One region of the Anoxybacillus sp. P3H1B genome, then DNA from elsewhere that is predicted to be linked to it. Evidence: riboswitches for the same ligand, from Rfam matches in the RefSeq annotation. Region 1 holds a riboswitch; the other holds the start of a gene.
The links. Region 1 has a riboswitch for FMN ahead of ribD (bifunctional diaminohydroxyphosphoribosylaminopyrimidine deaminase/5-amino-6-(5-phosphoribosylamino)uracil reductase RibD). Riboswitches for the same ligand answer to the same signal wherever they lie in the genome.
Positions count from the first base shown of each region.

Region 2: it holds a riboswitch for FMN, as region 1 does, so the genes downstream of both, AT864_RS12280 (ECF transporter S component) here and ribD (bifunctional diaminohydroxyphosphoribosylaminopyrimidine deaminase/5-amino-6-(5-phosphoribosylamino)uracil reductase RibD) in region 1, are expected to answer to the same signal.

Region 1 covers NZ_LPUG01000009.1:144,273-154,806, reverse strand. The annotation lists gene AT864_RS01085 (spore germination protein) at 1-142, shown strand, start outside; gene lysA (diaminopimelate decarboxylase) at 367-1,686, shown strand; gene AT864_RS01075 (DUF1002 domain-containing protein) at 1,879-2,766, opposite strand; gene AT864_RS01070 (peptidylprolyl isomerase) at 3,247-3,684, shown strand; FMN riboswitch at 4,224-4,359, shown strand; gene ribD (bifunctional diaminohydroxyphosphoribosylaminopyrimidine deaminase/5-amino-6-(5-phosphoribosylamino)uracil reductase RibD) at 4,648-5,733, shown strand; gene ribE (riboflavin synthase) at 5,748-6,398, shown strand; gene AT864_RS01055 (bifunctional 3,4-dihydroxy-2-butanone-4-phosphate synthase/GTP cyclohydrolase II) at 6,418-7,611, shown strand; gene ribE (6,7-dimethyl-8-ribityllumazine synthase) at 7,663-8,127, shown strand; gene AT864_RS01045 (GNAT family N-acetyltransferase) at 8,232-8,579, shown strand; gene AT864_RS01040 (DUF309 domain-containing protein) at 8,591-9,115, opposite strand; gene AT864_RS01035 (segregation/condensation protein A) at 9,367-10,143, shown strand; gene scpB (SMC-Scp complex subunit ScpB) at 10,124-10,534, shown strand, end outside.
Region 2 covers NZ_LPUG01000019.1:70,709-81,242, reverse strand. The annotation lists gene AT864_RS12285 (molybdopterin-dependent oxidoreductase) at 169-780, shown strand; gene AT864_RS12280 (ECF transporter S component) at 819-1,397, opposite strand; FMN riboswitch at 1,546-1,680, opposite strand; gene pepT (peptidase T) at 1,997-3,229, shown strand; gene AT864_RS12270 (DUF2339 domain-containing protein) at 3,378-3,608, shown strand; gene AT864_RS12265 (DUF2238 domain-containing protein) at 3,862-4,482, shown strand; gene plsY (glycerol-3-phosphate 1-O-acyltransferase PlsY) at 4,592-5,176, shown strand; gene AT864_RS12255 (RsmF rRNA methyltransferase first C-terminal domain-containing protein) at 5,340-6,674, shown strand; gene AT864_RS12250 (YpmS family protein) at 7,014-7,577, opposite strand; gene AT864_RS12245 (SGNH/GDSL hydrolase family protein) at 7,574-8,350, opposite strand; gene AT864_RS12240 (SCO family protein) at 8,416-8,994, opposite strand; gene AT864_RS12235 (DegV family protein) at 9,049-9,891, opposite strand; gene AT864_RS12230 (YpmP family protein) at 10,010-10,261, opposite strand.

The sequences.
Region 1 (10,534 bases):
GCTGAACACCCCGTATTTGTGGCCATTTATTCCGTTTGATCCAGCTGCGTTTATGCAAATTGTTGTTCGCCGTTCACTGGCGGGCGGAAAAGTGCGACCAAGCATTGTTCATCCGCAAAATCAGCAAAGACGCCCCGTGTAAGGAGGGTCTCTTGGTTGCTGAAAGATTTTGCTGAATGAGGAAACAATAAAAATAACGGATTATTCACATTTGTATTGCAACTTTTTTTATTTTATGGTACGTTATACGTAATCTTTTCCGCAGAAAAGGCAGTTAATCCCTATTTGTTAACTGTCTTTTTTGCTTTCAGATCGCATAAAAATTTGTGATTTTGAATATTTAATCTTTTGGAATGAGGGATCGGCATGTTTTTTTACGGAACGAGTCGTGTGAATGACAAAGGACATTTAGAAATTGGCGGTGTTGATACTGTTGATCTCGCAAAGGAATATGGAACGCCGCTGTATATTTATGACGTGGCGTTAATTCGCCAGCGCGCCCGCGCGTTTAAAGAAACGTTTGAAAAGTACGGGGTAAAAGCGCAAGTGGCGTATGCTAGCAAAGCGTTTTCGACGGTTGCTATGGTTCAATTAGTGGAGGAAGAAGGATTATCGCTTGATGTAGTGTCTGGCGGAGAGCTATATACAGCCCTAAAAGCGGATTTCCCTCCTGAGCGCATCCATTTCCACGGGAATAATAAAAGCCGCCAAGAGCTGGAAATGGCGTTGGCGCATGGTGTCGGCTGTATTGTAATAGATAATTTTTATGAATTGCAGCTGCTCGAACAAATTTGTGCAGAAAGAGGAATGACGGCGTCTGTTTTAATTCGGGTAACACCAGGAATTGAAGCGCATACTCATGATTATATTTTGACAGGTCAGGAAGATTCTAAATTCGGCTTTGACTTAAACAATGGACAGGCTGATCGCGCGTTAAAGCAAGCCTTATCTTCTCCATCGTTCCACGTGCTGGGGATTCATTGTCATATTGGTTCACAAATTTTTGAAACAACAGGCTTTGTGCTGGCGGCGCAAAAAATTTTCCACAAAATCGCCGATTGGAAAGAGGTCTATGATTTTGTTCCGAAGGTTGTCAATCTTGGCGGCGGCTTTGGAATTCGCTATACAAATGAAGATACGCCTCTTCCGGCTGCGGAATACGTAGAAAATATTATTGCTGAAGCAGCAAAACAGGCAGCAGAGCTGGGCATTGCTATGCCGGAAATTTGGATTGAGCCAGGCCGTTCGCTTGTCGGTGATGCCGGAACCGCGATTTATTCGATCGGTTCGCGCAAAGAAGTGCCTAATGTGCGTCATTATGTGGCTGTTGATGGGGGAATGAGTGACAATATTCGGCCAGCATTGTATGAAGCAAAATATGAAGCAGTGTTGGCGAATCGAGTTCTTGATGAGAAGCAAGAGGTTGTGGCGATTGCCGGAAAATGCTGTGAATCAGGTGACATGCTGATCTGGGACTTGCCGCTGCCAAAGACAGAAGCAGGTGATTATTTGGCTGTATTTTGCACCGGGGCATATGGCTATTCGATGGCCAATAACTATAATCGCTTGCCTCGCCCGGCTGTTGTTTTTGTTGAAAACGGCGAGGCGCAGCTCGTCGTTCGCCGAGAAACGTATGAGGACTTAGTTCGTTTAGACGTGCCATTACGGGCGAAAGTCAATAGATGACCATGCTATAGGAATATCACAATGAAGGTACATTGGATATCACGTACTCCTTGAAATGAAAACGTGTGATAAACCAAAGAAAAAATCGCTCAAACGTGTAGAGCGGTAATTAGCTATTGACCGATTAAGCTACAAGCCTATTGTATGGATATGCGAAACGGCCAAAAGGTGCCCTGCTTGGGCACCTTTTGGTCATTGTTGCTGCTGATTGGATGAAGTAAACACGGATTTGATGGCATTCCAAATTTCTTTCAAAATATCGATGATATTCTGAATAAATGTTTTTCCTTCTTCTGAGTTCAAAAAGGTGGAAATCTTGTTTTTTGCTTTGCTAAGTTGATCGTTGACCTGATTCCAGTCAATGTTGAGATTCTTCATTTTATTAAATAATGATATTAGGCTATTGATTTCATCCTGAGTGAGCGTAATACCTAAATCCTTGGCCGCTTTTTCGATAAGGGAGCGCAAATCCGCGTCGGTTTGCGGCGGATTTTTGGCCATTTCTTCTTTAATTCTTGTTAAAAGGGCAACGGCTTGATCGTTTCCAATCGATTTGCCCAGCTGGGCGGTTTTTACCATTTCTTCATTTGCCACTTTTTTTACATCGTCAGGAATCACTTTATCGGATGAAAGCTCGTACGCTTTCATTAAACCGGTTAGCGCTGCGGTACCTGAAACAGGGAAAGGAGCTGTAATATAAATTTTAGCATCCTTGACACCTGCCGTGATGAGCGCGTTTGTATACATTTCCTTTGTGACCCAAGTAATATTATGCGTTTCTACATCAAGGCCGGAACCATTCGCTCCAATTGTAATCATAGATGATGAAATGGCTTTTGTGCCAATTTGCGCTTTTGGAATTAGGCCATCCAGATATTTATGCTCTTCTGTGTTTGACACGGTAATGGTTTGAGCATTTTCCGGAGCGTTCATTTCATTTAATACTTGCTGCTTTTGTGAGTCGGTTAAGTTTTCTCCAAGTGTAATAATAACATCGCCTTCTGCTGCATCCGCCGCTGCCGCTATCGGATACGCAAGGAGCAAAGACGCCATGAGACAGCCTATCAAGGTCCGTTTCATTCTTGCAACCTCCTTATTCTTTCTTTATTTCCACCATTCCTATTCTACATGCAAATGGAATAAGATAGAAGCGAAATGATGCGTATAAATGCCACTTGCTCTATGAGCAGCGGGATGAATATAGCGCTCGTTCATTTTGTCTTTTAGTTGTGTTTTATATAAAAGAGCACTAATGTTAATTATCCATTATTTTACTTGAAAGCAAAATGATCGGGCTTAACACTCGTTTTTCTGCTTCTTTCTCGAACAGGGAATGTCAGTGAACAACATCATTTGCTTACAAAGCGCTCCTTGTTCAAGAAGGGCATGCCCTAGTCGGCAAGCAAATCGGTTTGCCGGCTTCAGCAGAAAAGCGAGGAATCTAGTACGATCCGTTGGTTTTTATTGAATCCTCAACACGCCCGATAAAATATGACTTGCTTTTTTTGTGTAACAAACAATGGTATGATAAGGGAGTATGAAAGAAAGGAGAATGAGAAAATGGCAAAAAAGGGTCATATTTTACTGGAAAACGGTGCAAAAATTGAGTTTGAATTATTTCCAAATGAAGCCCCAAAAACAGTGGCAAACTTTGAAAAGTTAGCAAATGAAGGGTTTTATAATGGCTTAACGTTCCATCGCGTCATCCCTGGCTTTGTCAGCCAAGGCGGTTGTCCGCGCGGAAATGGAACCGGCGATGCGGGCTATACGATTCCGTGTGAAACGGACAACAATCCTCATCAGCATAAAGAAGGAGCGATTTCGATGGCGCATCGCGGCCGTGATACAGGAAGCTGCCAATTTTTCATTGTTCATGAGCCGCAGCCGCATTTAGATGGAGTACATACCGTTTTTGGTCAAGTGACGTCAGGAATGGACGCGGTCAAAGCGATGAAAAATGGCGATGTAATGAAAGAAGTTAAGGTGTGGGAAGAGTAAAAGTTTTTACTCGTAGTATTAGTTGGGCATCACGATAAGGATAGGGATACCTCAATATTTGTCTTAGCGTGAACAAGTGATGGCATGATTTCGATGGCCGACGCTTGTTCACGTTTTGGCGTGAACAAGGCAAGTCATAGACTTGCCCTTTTTGGATCGTAGGTTTGTACAAATTGCGGTTTGTTCATATTTATACAGCAAAAGAGCAACCAACCCGATTGTATTGGATACCACCAATACAACTTTATATGGAAGGAAAGTGGTTTTTGAGCGTGAAGTGTTTCCGCTTTGTTTAGAACGACAGGGAAATAGGCTGCTGGGAACGCGCAATTTTTATAGAAGCTTAACAGGATGAACGGTGTTGAGCTTTTTTGAAAGGATGAGGAAACGATGAAGAAAAATTGGATCCTGTTCTTTGCTCTGCTCGGTGTCAGCTTGATTTGGGGGCTTATTTATTGGTTATTCATAGCGAAGTGAGTGCGTGAGCATAGACAAACGATTGGATTGTGATATAATGATAAAAAATTACATAATCGTTTTGTATCCTTCGGGGCAGGGTGTAATTCCCGACCGGCGGTATTGAAACCGATGCGTTTCTAAGCCCGCGAGCCGAAATAGGCACGATCCGGTGCGATTCCGGAGCCGACAGTATAGTCTGGATGGGAGAAGGATCACATAAAGGCAGCACATTGCCGTAAGCGGAGCAGCACCAAAACCGTTTTTCCTTGCACTGTCAATGTGGATGGTAGATGTAGCGCTCCCCATAGTGGAGGTGTTTACTGAAAAAACGGAACAAACATTCGTGTTTGATGTCCGGTTTTGTTTTAGAACGGTGTTGTTCATGAAATGTGCAGCTTTTTTGGCATGCAAAACAAACATGTCAGTTTGTGGTTCTTACATATTTCTGCCCTGGGAGATGCGATTCCTAGGGCTTTCTTTATGGTGAAAAAGGAGGGATGGAACATGCAGAGCGATGAACGGTATATGCGTTTGGCGCTTGAAATGGCTAAAATAGGAAGCGGACAAACCTCTCCGAATCCAGCGGTAGGGGCAGTCGTGGTGAAAAATGGAGAAATCGTCGGTCTGGGCGCCCACTTAAAAGCTGGAGAGCCGCATGCTGAGGTTCATGCCATTCGCATGGCGGGAGAAAAAGCCGCTGGTGCGACAGTTTATGTTACGCTTGAACCTTGCAGCCATTTTGGAAAAACGCCTCCATGCGCAGATTTGCTAGTGGAAGCAAAAGTAGCGCGCGTTGTCATCGCTACGACGGATCCAAATCCGCTTGTAGCTGGGAAGGGGACGGAAAGGCTAAAACAGGCAGGAATTGAGGTTGTGCTCGGTACGTTGAAAGAAGAGGCCGATGAATTAAACCGTGTCTTTTTTCACTATATCACGACAAAAACTCCATTTGTTACATTAAAATACGCAAGCAGCTTAGATGGAAAAATCGCGACGAAAACAGGTGATAGCAAATGGATTACTTCAGAAGCTGCGAGAGAGGATGTGCACCGCTATCGAGCCGCAAATGATGCGATTTTAGTGGGGGTTAATACGATCATGGCTGATAACCCTCATTTAACGACGAGATTACCTGAAGGCGGGAAAAGTCCGATTCGGATTATTCTCGATACAGACTTGCGCACACCGCTTCATGCAAACGTGATATCTAATGATGAAGCGGAAACATGGATGGTTGTCGGCAGTCAAGTATCCAGCGAACGCATGGCCTTATACCAAAGATCGCATGTGCGAGTCATGCAAATGAACCAGCCGCATATCGACATTTGGGAGATGTTGCGCATGCTAGGGGAGCACAAAATTACTTCTCTCTTTGTGGAAGGAGGGTCACGCATTCACGACAGCTTTGTGCGCAGCCGAGCCTTTCAAGAAATTGTTGCCTATTTTGCGCCGAAGTTGATTGGCGGCCATGAAGCGCCTACTCCGGTTGGCGGCACAGGGATTTTGCGCATGGCAGAAGCGGCTGAATTAGCGATTAAGCGCGTTGAAATGGTTGGACCGGATATCAAGGTCATTGCCATACCAAAATAAAGAGGTGGAACATCATGTTTACCGGAATCATTGAAGAAATGGGTACGATTGAACAAATGAATCACTCAGGAGAAGCGATTACGGTTACGATTCGCGCGGAAAAGGTGCTTGAAGATGTCCGATTGGGCGATAGTATTGCGGTTAATGGGGTATGCTTAACAGTAACATCATTTACCGCTCGTTCCTTTACAGTTGATGTGATGCCAGAAACCATTCGAGCCACCTCATTGCGCATGTTGTCAAAAGGGTCAAAAGTCAATCTAGAGCGGGCGATGGGAGCAGGCGGACGGTTTGGCGGCCATTTTGTATCCGGGCATGTTGATGGAGTGGGCGAGATTATCAACAAGAAACCGGTTGCCAACGCTGTGTATTATGAAATTAAAATTCCAAGAGAACTGCGAAGCTATATGATTTTGAAAGGTTCCGTCGCTGTTGACGGGACGAGCTTAACGATTTTTGGATTGACCGATGATACATTTACGATTTCGCTGATTCCGCATACGCGTGCCGAAACGATATTGGGCGATAAGCAAGTTGGCGATATCGTCAATATTGAGTGCGATCTCATTGGCAAATATGTAAAGCAATTTGTAGAAGGAAACAAAGCAGCGAAGGAACAGGGCGCGATTACCCTTGAATTTTTAGAAGAGCATGGATATAAATGAACGGAAAGGTGGGGACGACATGTTCGATACGATCGAAGAAGCCATTTATGAGCTCATGCAAGGAAATGTCATCATTGTTTGTGATGATGAGGATCGAGAAAATGAGGGGGATTTTGTTGCATTAGCTGAAAAAGCGACACCTGAAGTCATTAACTTTATGATTAAATATGGACGTGGGCTTGTCTGCGTACCAATCACAGAAGAGCTGGCAGATAAGTTGGATTTAGTGCCGATGGTCAACCATAATACAGATGCGCACGGAACGGCTTTTACTGTAAGCATCGACCATAAATCAACGACAACAGGAATTAGCGCATATGAGCGTTCCACAACAATTCGGGAGCTTTTGAATCCAAATGCGAAAGCAAGCGACTTTAAACGACCCGGCCACATTTTTCCGCTTGTGGCGAAAAAGGGAGGCGTTTTGCGGCGCGCCGGACATACGGAAGCAGCAGTTGATTTGGCTCGTCTATGCGGGGCAAAGCCAGCCGGTGTCATTTGTGAAATCATTAAGGAAGACGGGGAAATGGCCCGCGTACCGGATTTGCGAAAAATAGCCGATGAATTTGATTTGAAAATGATTACGATTAAAGATTTAATTCAATACCGCAACAAAAAAGAGAAGTTAGTAAAAAGAGAAGTAGAAATTACCTTGCCGACGGAATTTGGCGAGTTTAAAGCGATCGGCTACACAAACTCAGTTGATGGAAAAGAGCATATCGCGCTTGTCAAAGGGGAAGTGATTCCCGATGAACCAATACTTGTCCGCGTTCATTCCGAATGTTTAACCGGAGATGTATTCGGCTCATATCGTTGCGATTGCGGTCCACAGCTTCATGCAGCTTTGCGGCAAATTGAAGAGGCAGGAAGAGGCATTTTATTGTATATGCGTCAAGAAGGACGCGGAATCGGCTTATTGAACAAACTTCGCGCCTATAAGCTTCAGGAACAAGGATACGATACGGTTGAAGCGAATGAAAAGCTAGGCTTTCCAGCTGATTTGCGCGATTACGGAATTGGCGCTCAAATTTTAAAAGATTTAGGCGTAACGAAAATGCGATTACTTACGAACAACCCGCGCAAAATCGCCGGATTGAAAGGATATGATTTAGAAGTGGTTGAGCGCGTGCCATTGCAATTGCCAACGAAAAAGGAAAATGAGAAATATTTAAAGACGAAATATGAGAAGCTAGGGCACATGCTTCATTTTTGACGGACTAAGCATCATTTTGATTATGATTGAAAAAAATAGGAGGAGATTTGGATGAAAGTAATGGAAGGAAATTTAGTTGGGACAGGATTAAAGATCGGAATTGTGGTTTCTCGTTTTAATGAATTTATCACAAGCAAATTGCTTTCAGGGGCGCTAGATGGCCTTAAACGGCATGGTGTCGACGAAAATGAGGTTGCCATTGCTTGGGTGCCAGGAGCCTTTGAAATTCCGCTTGTGGCGAAAAAAATGGCGGAATCTAAGCAGTATGATGCAGTCATTGCGCTTGGAACGGTGATTCGCGGTGCAACAAGCCACTATGATTACGTATGCAATGAGGTAACTAAAGGAATTTCGCACGCATCCTTAACAACCGGGACACCTGTCATTTTTGGCGTATTAACGACCGATACGATCGAGCAAGCGATTGAGAGAGCGGGAACAAAAGCGGGCAATAAAGGCTGGGAAGCTGCTGTAGGCGCGATTGAAATGGCGAACCTGCTTCGCTCTTTTTCATAGAAAGAGTTCACAAGAGAGCAAATAGCGTTTATAATACGTAATGAGAAAACGGCTTTTGCGCTTTTCTGCCGCAGAAAAGTATCGCCAGTAATGAGGGGTTTTTTATGTTAATTCGTTATCGAAAAAACTATGAAAAAATTGCGATGGGGCTTCTGTCGTTTATGCCGACAGAAAAAGACTTGAAAAAGTTGCAGCAAACAATTAAGCAATATGAGACGAGCGACGACTGGCAGCTGTTTTTATGGAAAAAGGAAGAAGACATTCTTGGGAGTATTGGTATTTTATTATCGGGTGAGCATGTAGCGGAAATTCAGCATATTAGCGTGAACCCTTCGCATCGTCATCAAGGGATCGGAAAGCAAATGGTAAAGGCATTAAAAGAATTATATCCGGATCGCGAGTTAAGGGCGAATGAGTATACAGCTGCATTTTTAGACAAGTGTGAGCTGTAGGAAGAGGCGGCCTAGTGTTTAGGCCGTCTCTTTTTTTGCTTGCTTTGCATGCGGGCAGCGATCACATCAGAGCGGTCGCGCAAAGCATGCTTATGGAGCAAAAATTCATTGCGAAGATCGCTTTCTTTTCCCCAGGCTCCTCCTCTTTTTTGGCAATATTCCAAGCATTTGGCGAGCAGTGCTTCATCAGCGATCGGCAAGTTGATGCTTTGATATGTTTCCCCTTGTTCGACCCGTTGAATGTACCATTGTAGAAGCTGCTCCAGCTGTTCATAATGGATGCCAAGCTGTTCCACCGCTTCTTTTTCTCGATGAAGAAGCAAAGCTGCCTTTTTCATCATGCGTTTTGCTCCTTGGATGTTATTGCGGCGATGATGATAAAGCGCTACGGCTATTTGAATCAGCCCTACCCACACGGGTCTTTTGTGATCCTGCTTCCAATGCTCTTCTAATATTTCATGACATTCAAAATAGTCACGGTCTGTATGAAAGTGAAACAAATAATCGATATATGCATCCGGGTACAAGATAGCCACCTTCTTTTCTATGACGAATCCAAATGGTTTTTTGGTATGATATCTTTCTCAAATAAAAACAGAGAGAGGGATGAGCGAAACGGCAACGGTGGGCTTTATTCGCTCTCGCAGTTGGCGCCGCTTAGATGAATTGAGCCACCAGCTTGCTTTCTTGCTTCTAATCATATTGTATCATAGGATCGGGAAAAATTTGCTTGGACAACATGCAATTATCATCTATACTTAACGGTAGTGTCATTATAAATGGTGGGATGAATGTGCAGTACAATGTAAAAATTGATGCGTTTGAAGGTCCGCTTGACCTGTTGTTGCATTTAATTAACCGATATGAAATTGATATTTATAATATTCCGGTTTCGGAAATCACCGATCAATATATGGAATATATTCATGCTATGCAGGAGCTGCAGCTTGATATTGCAAGTGAATATTTAGTGATGGCAGCGACGCTGCTGGCCATTAAAAGCAAAATGCTGCTTCCTAAACATGAAGAGGAACTACTTGATGAAGAAATCAGCGACTTAGCCGAAGATCCGCGCGAAGAGCTTATGCACCGTCTATTGGAATACAAAAAATATAAAGAAGCGGCTCATGAGCTGAAAAAGAGAGAGGAAGATCGCTCTCTTTTATTTACAAAACCGCCAAGTGATATGAGTGCTTATGCATCAGAGCTGGAAATAGAAAAACGGCCTCTTGATGTTACCGTCTATGACATGCTTGGTGCTCTATCAAAGCTTTTACGCCGGAAAAAGTTGCAGAAGCCGCTCCATACAAAAGTGGCGCGTCAGGAAATTCCCATTGAACGGCGAATGGAGGAAATTTTGGAGGAATTGCAGAAAACAAAGACGCGGAAAAGCTTTTTTGATTTATTTCCGTATTATGACCGTGAGCATATTGTTGTCACCTTTTTAGCGATTTTAGAGCTTATGAAGAAAGATTTAATCATTATTGAACAGGAACGGAATTTTGCTGACATTTTCATTGCGAGCAATGAAAGGATGAAACATCATGGAAATGAACGGCTATAAAGCCATTATCGAGGGATTGTTATTTGCTGCTGGAGATGGGGGACTATCGTTGAAACAAATCGCGATCGTCCTTGAAATTTCAGAGGAACAAGCGATCAGCGTACTTGATGAACTGAAGGCCGACTACAGCAAAGCGGATCGCGGCATCCAATTAATTGAGCTTGCGGGTGTATATCAGCTTGCTACGAAGAAAGAGCATGCTCCATATTTAAAAAAGCTTGTCGAAGCGCCGGGCTCTTCCTCTTTATCACAGGCAGCGCTTGAGACTCTTGCGATTATCGCCTATCGTCAGCCGATTACGCGAGCAGAAATCGAAGAAATTCGCGGCGTTAAAAGCGATAAACCGCTGCAAACGCTGATCGCGAAAGCGCTTGTGAAAGAAATAGGAAGG
Region 2 (10,534 bases), on a different contig from region 1:
ATATGCGGCGTCAAAGCTTCGTTCATAGGAACCCTCCTTTTTCATCGCCTTCTGCTTCCCGGAATATTCTACATCATTTGCCAATTTCCTTCCGGTTTGTATTGCATTTTCTCACAAATCTCCGTATGATGGTAAATCATATCATGTTGGAAGAAAGGGTGCAGAACATTGACAAAACAACTGCCTCCAGGGCAATTTGCAACGGAGAAATGGCCGATTCTTCACGAAGGCGATGTATACGAGTTTCATGAGGCTACATGGAAATTCACATTATTCGGCGAGGTGAAAGAAGAGGTTTCTCTTTCTTATCAGCAAGTTATGGAATTGCCAAAAACGATCTCAACCATTGATATGCATTGCGTCACAACATGGTCCAAGTTTGACACGACATTTGAGGGCATTGCTTTTCGCGAATTTTTGCGTTTCGTCGAGCTGAATCCAGACGTCGCTTATGTCAAAGTTTATGGATATTTAAATGGCGATCCCTTCGGCTATTCAGCCAATTTGCCTCTTCATGCTCTCATGGGAGATGACGCGCTTTTTGTGTACCGATGGAAGGACCCTCATCACGATTGGCAAGAGATCTCGCCAAAGCACGGCTATCCGCTGAGGTTCATTCCCCCTGCTTCTTTTTATTTATGGAAAGGGGCGAAATGGGCGACCGGCATCCGTTTTATGAAAACAGATGAGCCTGGCTATTGGGAAGTGAGAGGTTATTCAATGACAGCGAACCCATTTCAAGAGGAGCGGTTTTCCGATTCAACGCTGTCGAAGCTTTAACAAAAAGGCTGCGTTCGTAAACGCAGCCTTTTTGCGGCTCAGATGCGGCTTGCCGCTCGTTTATGCAGCCATGGACGAAGCCGGAGAAAAAGAAGCATAAAGACAACGGTTATAAACACGCCTTTTAAGGCATTAAATGGCAAAATCGCGGAAACAATGAGCGCTTTCGCTTCCGGGGCGCTCATTGCCGGCGAACCGAGAAAAATGGTATAGGCCGGCAGAAAGATATAATAGTTCAACACGCTCATCGCCGTTGCCATCACGATGGTGCCAGCCACCAAACCGATGACCATTCCCTGTTTTGATGCTGCTTTACGATAAATATAATAGGTCGGTAAAATAAACGTTATTCCAGCCATAAAATTCGCAAAATGACCGACTGGAACGCCAGCCGCGCTGCCGACAAGGAAATAGTTGAGCACATTTTTTAATAATTCGACGAGCATCCCAGCAATCGGTCCATACATTAGAGCAGCGACTAATGCTGGAACATCGCTAAAATCAACAAGCAAAAAAGGAGGAAATGGCGGAATCGGGAAATTGAGCAGCATCAATAGATAAGCGATGGCGCTAAACAATCCAATCGCCGCAAAAGCGGATACGTTCATGTTTTTCATGTTGATTCTCCTCTCCTTCTCGTGACTCATCCTCACAAGAAGAAGGCTGCCGACTGACCATAAAAAACCCTTAAGCCTAAACGCTCAAGGGAGGATAGCAGGCATGCGCAAACAGACGTTCAAGCGCAACCGCCGAACGCCGGCAAACCTTCATCTTCTCCCATCCAGACTATAACTGTCGGCTCCGGAATTGCACCGGATCCTGCCTTGCGGCTCGCGGGCTTAGAAGCTTATTCGCTTCATCACCGCCGGTCGGGAATTTCGCCCTGCCCCGAAGATGAATCAATCTAAATTTTATTTATTCCATTTATACTATACATGTTTTGCTGAATATTGTCCATGCGTAAAGCTTCGCTTCTTAACGTTAAGGCTTTTATACGCTTCCCACAGTTGACCTACTAGATAACATCATTCATTCATAAATCCATCTACTCGGCCTCAGAAACAGCCCTTATTCAGAGCTCTTGTCACTCATTCGCATCATAAAGCTTGTATCCGATGATCAATGGTCTAAATCAGGATTCCATTTTTCTTGAAATAAGCGTTTTATGATAAAATAACATCGGAAAAAGATAGCAAATCATAAGGAGATGGACGATATGAAACAAGAAATCATTGAGCGCTTGACTAGATATGTGAAGGTGAATACCCAATCTGATCCAAACAGCGACACGTGCCCTTCAACTCCAGGTCAGCTCGAACTAGCCAATATGCTGGCAGAAGAGTTAAAAGCGATCGGCATGACAGAGGTGACGGTTGATCAAAATGGCTATGTGATGGCCACACTGCCGGCCAATACAGAGAAAGAAGTGCCGACGATCGGATTTTTGGCACATTTAGATACGGCGACCGAGTTTACGGGGGAAAATGTTTATCCGCAACTGATTGAAAGCTATGACGGAGGCGATATCATCTTAAATCACCAGCTTTCTATTGTTCTTTCGCCCGCCGATTTTCCTGAGCTCGCTGGCTACAAAGGACATACCTTGATCACAACCGATGGAACGACCTTGCTAGGAGCCGACAATAAAGCGGGCATTGCTGAAATTATGACAGCGATGGCGTATCTTATTCAGCATCCAGAAGTGAAACACGGCGAAATTCGCGTCGCTTTTACACCGGATGAGGAAATCGGCAGAGGTCCGCATAAATTCGATGTGGACGCTTTTCGGGCGAAATACGCTTATACAGTGGACGGAGGACCGCTTGGCGAACTAGAATATGAAAGCTTTAATGCCGCACAAGCGAAAATTATCTTTAAAGGAAAAAACGTGCATCCTGGTACGGCTAAAGGCAAAATGGTCAACTCCATCAAACTGGCCATGGAATTCCATAGCCAGCTGCCAGCTCATGAAGCGCCGGAGCACACTGAAGGCTATGAAGGATTTTATCATCTGTTATCCTTTCAGGGAGATGTCGAAAAAACCACTCTTTCCTATATTATCCGCGATTTCGACCGAAACGCATTCGAAGCACGAAAAACAAAAATAACGGAACTAGCTGCACAGTTTCAAGAAAAATATGGTAAAGAGCGTGTCGAATGGGAAATAAACGATCAGTATTACAATATGAGAGAAAAAATTGAACCAGTGAAAGAAATTGTCGACATTGCATATGAAGCGATGGAAAACCTCGGCATTGAGCCAAAAGTTTCGCCGATCCGCGGCGGCACTGACGGTTCTCAGCTCTCTTACATGGGCTTGCCTACGCCAAACATTTTTACAGGCGGAGAAAACTTCCATGGCCGTTATGAGTATATTTCTGTCGATAATATGGTCAAAGCAACGCAAGTCATTATCGAAATTGCGAAACTGTTTGAACAAAAAGCCTAACATCTTACATAAAAAGAAAACAAAAGGGCATTGGCCGCCGGGCATGTCCTTTTGTTTTTTCTATTCGTTCCATATGCCCTAGCTTGTGACAACACATCACTCTTTTCGCTCAGACTGCGCAGCTATATTACTTAAAGAATCAATATTGTTGTCATTCAGCTGGGCTGCTTTCGCCGCTGGAAGTGTCGTTTTTGGAACAATTCGCGACAAAAAAGCGATGCGTTTATTAGGAATCGGATTGATTTTTTTAACATTGCTGAAATTGGTATTTATTGATCTGCCGATTGTTTCTTTATTGATGCGTTCCATCCTGTTCATCGGACTTGGCAGCATTGGCATCATCATTTCACGCCTGTTTTATAAACACCAAAAACGATAAACAAACAAGCCGCTTCTTGCTGCATAAGCGGCTTTCTTTTTTCTCATACTATTAACGCAATCTTTTAACGTTTAGAGTTAGGGCGGTTGTGCCGCCTGAACCCTATTATTCATTGGTCTGTAGAATCACCGTGTTGTTTGGCCTCGTTCATATGATCGAAAAAATCCAATACGCTCCTTTTCTGAATTGCTTTGTTCCATTTTTAAATTATAATGAGCAGGCCGCAACGATATGATGGCAAGGAGGGCATGATATGGCTAAATCCCAACATCTAAAAGAACATCTCGTTTTGCTATTCTTAGTGACTGCCGCATTGATATGGTCAGCGGTCAAGCCTGCAAGCTATTTGACATGGCTGCTGGAAGTCAGTCCTGCTGTTGCAGGGTTGCTTATTGCGATCCTTCTCTATCGTCGCTTTCGCTTGACCACCCTTTCGTATGCTATTATTTCACTTTTAGCCATCAGCATGTTTATCGGGGGGCATTATGTTTATTCCAACGTTCCCTTGTTTAATTGGGTGAAAGACACGTTCGATTTAGAACGCAATCATTATGATCGTTTCGGTCATTTTTTAAAGGGGTTATTTGCCATCGTGCTCAGAGAAATTTTACTACGGAAAACCTCGCTGACACGAGGCGGATGGCTATTTTTGATTGTGATGAGCATGATGCTGGCGATTGCCGCATTGTATGAAATCATTGAATGGATAATCGGGCAATTGGCCAAACAGGTAAAGCAAGTGCAAGATTTTCTGGGCACCCAAGGTGACATATGGGATACACAATGGGATATGCTGTTTTGTCTCATCGGCTCCATATTAGCTTGGTTGGCTCTTTCAAAAATCCATGACCGGTTTTTAAAAAAACCCCTTTAGCCCATTCCCGCTTCATACAAATCCCAAATTCTTATCTGGCGTTTTTTTTAATGCATGGTAAAATAAAATCATGCATGAATTTGAACAAGTAAAGGGTGTATGAAGATTGGTGACAAAGCTATTGATTTTAATCGCCGCTTACCTTCTTGGTTCCATTCCCTCCGCGCTCATTGTCGGAAAAGTCGGGTTTGGCATTGATATTCGCGAGCATGGGAGCGGAAACTTGGGCGGCACAAATACGTTTCGGGTACTCGGTGTCAAAGCAGGATTGATTGTAACGATCAGCGATATTTTAAAAGGAACGCTCGCCGCTAGCTTACCGGTGCTGTTTCATGTAGACATTCATCCGCTCATTGCCGGAGCGCTGGCAGTGCTTGGACATACATACCCGATTTTCGCCGGATTCCGTGGCGGAAAAGCCGTTGCTACTTCGGGGGGAGTCTTGCTGTTTTATTCGCCATTTTTATTTTTCACACTGTTAGTGGTCTTTTTTCTTGTACTATATCTTTCAAAATATGTCTCTCTCTCCTCGATGCTGGCGGGAGTTTACGCGATTATTTATACGATTTTCTTTACTAATGACATTCCGCTGAGGATCGGCGTTACTTTGCTCGCTCTCTTTGTTTTTTATCGCCATCGCGCCAACATTAAGCGAATTATAAATAAAACGGAACCAAAAATCAAATGGCTATAAATGCTCACAGGGCTGTCCCATTCACTCGGGCAGCCTCTTTTGCGGATCCTGCGACGATCGGATGATCGGGATGATCGCATTCGTTCTTTTTCAAGCAATAGACGCACAAGACCAATGAAAGGAGTTTTATTTGTTGAAATTACCGGAGCCATTTCGCGAAAAAATGAATCGACTCTTACAGGAAGAAGCGCTTCCCTTCTTTCATACATATGAAGAAAACAAAACGAACGGGATTCGTTTGAATCCCCTTAAAATAGAGCGAAGCACCTTTTTAGAACTGATGCCGTTTTCCTTATCACCTGTTCCATTTTGTTCGACCGGCTTTTACTATGATGCTGCGGAACAGCCGGGAAAACACCCGTATCATGCGGCCGGCCTTTATTATATTCAAGAACCAAGCGCCATGTTTGTCGCTGAAGCATTGCGTCCTGAACCAGGAGAAAGAGTGCTTGATCTTTGTGCAGCTCCCGGAGGGAAGACGACACAACTGGCAGCTATGATGAACAATACCGGCTTTTTGCTTGCGAATGAGATTCATCCAAAACGCGTCAAAGCACTATCAGAGAATATTGAGCGATTGGGCATCACCAATGCGCTTGTCACAAACGAAACGCCAGAAAAGCTGGCAGAGCGCTTCACAGGATATTTTGATAAAATTTTAGTTGATGCGCCTTGTTCAGGTGAAGGAATGTTTCGGAAGGATGAGGAGGCCATCCGTTATTGGAGCGAAGCGCATGTAGCGCAATGCGCCAGCAAGCAGCGCCACATTTTGTCCTGTGCCTATCGCATGTTAAAAGAAGGAGGCATTCTTGTTTATTCGACATGCACGTTTTCTCCAGAAGAAAACGAGCAAACGATCGAAGCGCTTCTTGCAGAATATGAGGATCTGATTTTATTGCCGATTGATAAAACAGCGGGCATTCAGTCAGGAAGACCGGAATGGACAAATACTCATATGAAAGAAATGGCGAAAACAGCACGGCTTTGGCCACATTATTTAAAAGGAGAAGGACATTTTGTTGCTAAGCTGCAAAAAACAGGAAGATCCAACCAATGGAATGGCAAAACCGCTGCTTCCAACCTTTCCAAATCGGCGCAGCGTGACTATCAAGCATTTGCAAAAGAGGTGCTAAAAACCGAAATCACCCGCACTATTTATGCATTTCAACAACAGCTATTTGCGCTGCCAAAGGATTGCCCGAATTTTGAGGGATTAAAAGTGGTGCGAGCGGGCTTGCATTTAGGAGAGTTAAAGAAACAGCGCTTTGAGCCGAATCATGCGCTCGCCTTAGCCTTAAAAAAAGAAGTGGTCGCTCATTCGCTCGATTTAAACAGCAGCGACCAAGAGCCGATTATGAAATATTTGCGCGGCGAAACGCTTGAAACAGGCGAAGACCGCGGCTGGACTATGGTCACGATTGACGGCTACCCGCTCGGCTGGGGAAAGGAAGTAAAAGGAACGTTGAAAAATTTTTATCCAAAGGGGCTAAGAATTTAGGGGCTGTAGCTAGTTGGCTTTCGGAAGCCCCCTTTTTGATTCATCTGAACCTCTCTCGCCTCCACTCCGTTAAAAGATGGGAATTTTCTCGGTGGATTCTGTAAAAATGCGCAAAAAAAAAATCGTCCTTTCTTTGCTCAACAGCATTTTCAGAAAGGACGATTTTTTGATGAGCAAGCAAATGAAATGACCACTTGCATTTTCCCGTCCCAAACGGTTTTGAAAACGTCCATGAAACCAAAATGCCGCCAAATCAAAACGAGAATGAAACCAAGATGTTCATCGACGCGGACAAGCCATGCAGTATAAAAACATTTGTTAACCGCTTGTCTCCTTTTGTTATTTTACTGGAACGGTTAATGCAAACACAATTTTGTCATGCTCTAGATCAAATTCTTTTGCCGTAATGCGATATCCATTTTTCAACTGGATATTGGCTAAATCAATATAAATTCGGTGAGCATCGGGCTCAATCATGACTTCGTCAGGCAGTTTCGCATGCTTTTGCAAGTATGACAACGTATAGTTCACCGGAAGCTGCCATTCTCCTAACGATAAATCCGGATCCCTTAATTCTAAATTGCCGCCTTTCACGATTTTGGGCACAAACGAAACCGTTAAGTCCACATTTCTGCTAAAAAGCGGGACTTGACTCGCTACATATACACGATCATCAATCCAAACCCGATACGAAAGCGAACTATTTTTTGTTTTTTCTTTCAGATAGTCATTCAGCAAAATATTGACATCTTCTTTTGATGAATGAACGAGAAATGTTGCTCCCTTTACAGCTTTTAGGGTCGGAAGCTTTGTTGAAGACGGCTGAAGAATAAGACACAGTAAACTTACCACAATGACCATATTGATTGCTAATAATCCAAAAAAAGCGATTTTCCATTTCATTGTTTCATACTCCCTAACAAATGTTCATAGACACGTTCAGCAATTTTTTCATATCCTAATTCATTCGGATGAAATTGATCATCGTAAAGCAAATCATCACGGTTATCGAATAAATCCTTCACATCGACAAAAATCGCTCGATCATATTTGCTTAAAACCGCTTGGCTTCCGCGGTTCCACATATCGATCACCTCATCGATTTCAGGAACGTCTTGAAGCGGGCTTGAGAATGGATTATACACCCCAACAAGAACAATCGTAGCATGTGGATTCAGCGCGCGCAGCGATTGCATGAGCCGGTCTAATTTGGCAGCAAAGCTTTTCTGATTTTTCTCAAATAAATCATAGGTTAAATCAAACAAATGAGAACGGACAACTTTCATAATATCGTTACCACCGATCGTGATCAACACCATATCGGCTTCCCTTATCTCTTGTTCGTGAGACTGAATGACATCCTGCAATTGTGAAAGACGTAAGCCTCTTTTTCCTAAATTCGTGACCGTAACAGAGCGAACTCCCTTATTATGCAATAATTTTTCTTTGAGATCAAAAACATAGCCGCCCTGATGGTCTCGATCTCCTACTCCTTCCGTTAATGAGTCGCCAAAAGCCACCACATTCCAATCCCGGGGGATAAAATCCTGGTCGATTATTAAACGACTCGGAAGACCGATTTGCCGCAATGGAATATTTTCCATTTTCATCGCTTCCGTGGCTGAGCATCCCCCACTTAGAAGCAGTGACAAAAACAGAAGTCCCCATTTTTTCATTTCTTTCACCTTCCTAGAAAAAGGAAAACACGAAGAGGCAAAAATGCCACCACATTTTTGCCTCTTTATGATGATTGCAAAATTTTAATATGCTCTAGAATTTTCTTGTATGGAACGTTATTCATTCCATTATAATATTGAACCACTTTTCCTTTTTGATCGACTAAATAGAAACTGGTTCCGTGGATGACCTGGCTTTGGTTTGCTGGCTTTTGTACAATCGTTTTAAAATTCTTTTGAGCAAAAGCTTCAATTTCTTGCTGAGTGTATCCCGTCAGCAAATGCCAATGACGAGTGTCAGCATCAAATTTCTCAATATATGCTTTTAATTGCTCCGGATGATCGTTTTCCGGATCCACACTAAAAGAAACAAATTCAACCTCTAATCCCTCTTCTTTGGCCATTCGCTGCAGCTTCGCCATATTGGCCGTCATTGGCGGACATACATCCGCACAGCGAGTAAACATAAAATCAGCTACCCATACTTTCCCTTTTAAGTCTTTTAAGCCAAACGGTTGATTATTCTGATCCGTAAAGGTAAAAGACGCAACCGGCCAGTTTTGGGCATCAGGGATCTTTTTACTGCATGCAGCTGTGAATAACAAAAGTATGCTTATAAGCACAATGGCACTTGTTTTTCTCATCGCTAAATCCACCTGTTTTCATTTCCTCTTTCATTTTACCAAATGTTTCATGATTTATTCAACGTAGTACATAAAACCAATCGCACCTGCACCTGTATGAATCGAAACAATCGGCGTCGTATATACTATGTCAATCTGCTCATAGCCAGTTGCCTCAACAATAGATTGCCTTAAGCGATTCGCCAACGTCAACGCATCAGCATGGGCAATGCCGATCGCACGAATCGTTTTGCCGGTCGCATCCTCGACCAGCCGTTGTGTGAAATAGCTGACGATCTGTGAATAGCTCCGCGCTTTCATCACAGGCGTATAGATGCCATCCATCAGCGCCGCAATCGGCTTGATGTTCAGCAATGAGCCAAGCAACGCTTTGCCGCGTCCAATTCGGCCCCCCTTCACTAAATGGTCCAACGTGTCAACAGCTATATAGAGATGCGTGCCGCAACGGACTTTTTCAAGATGCTGAATAATATCAGCACAGCTCTTCCCTTCTGCCGCTTGCTTTGCTGCTTCTATGACCTGGAATCCTAGGGCAAGCGAGATAAATTGCGAATCAACAACTGCCACATTTGCCTGTGACATGGCCGCTGCCTGTCTTGCCGATTGCACCGTCCCACTTAGCGCGCCAGCCATATGAATCGAAAGGATTTCACATCCATCCTCTCCCAAACGGTTATATAGCTCCAGAAAGCTTCCTATTGAAGGTTGAGAACTTTTCGGCAGCTCGTTTGCTTGGGCCATTTTTTTCATAAATTCTTCTGATGTGATATCCAAACGATCTGTATAGACTTTGTTGTCCATTGTAAAAGTGAGCGGAATCACTTCAATTCCATACCTATTTAATGTTTCAGTAGGAACATCTACTGTCGAATCCGTTACAATTTTGATTTTGCTCATTATTTCACTTCCTGGAGTTAAGGCTCATTGAACATTATACAATGAAACGAGTGAAATGCCTATAATAAATGCAAAAAAAGTTGCTTTGCTTTGGCAAAGCAACTTTTTCATATGATGCTTATGCATTATTTTTTAAAATATCTGTCTTGAAAATTTGTTCATAGACAGGCCATTTCAACACTCTTTTTAAATGATCCCTAAACGAATAAACACAACGTGCTTCCCGAGACCAATAGACCTTTGCTATCAGCGTCTCTAAACGTGATTGAACAATAAAGCGATAGGTGTTATCTTCCTCCAATACTGGAATCTCAATAATTTTTACCTTCTGTCCATAAGCATTCTTGAACTCCAGGCTTTTGAATAGCAAAATATCAATCCTCTTTTTTGACCGATTTATTATTATTATACACGAAATCGGTGTAAAAGTATGTCAGATTGCGCGAAAGATTTATAATTTTTTTAGCGAAAAATAACGAATGACTCATTGTGCTCCACATAACGATATCGACCTGTATCCACATTTAGCCTCAAATGAGCAGGCGATCATCTGATTTCGATTGTCGGCCGACCGAATACCGACCGCTTCCAAACACCCCTCTCTCCCCTACACTCTGTTAAGCGGTGGGAGACTTCTCAATAG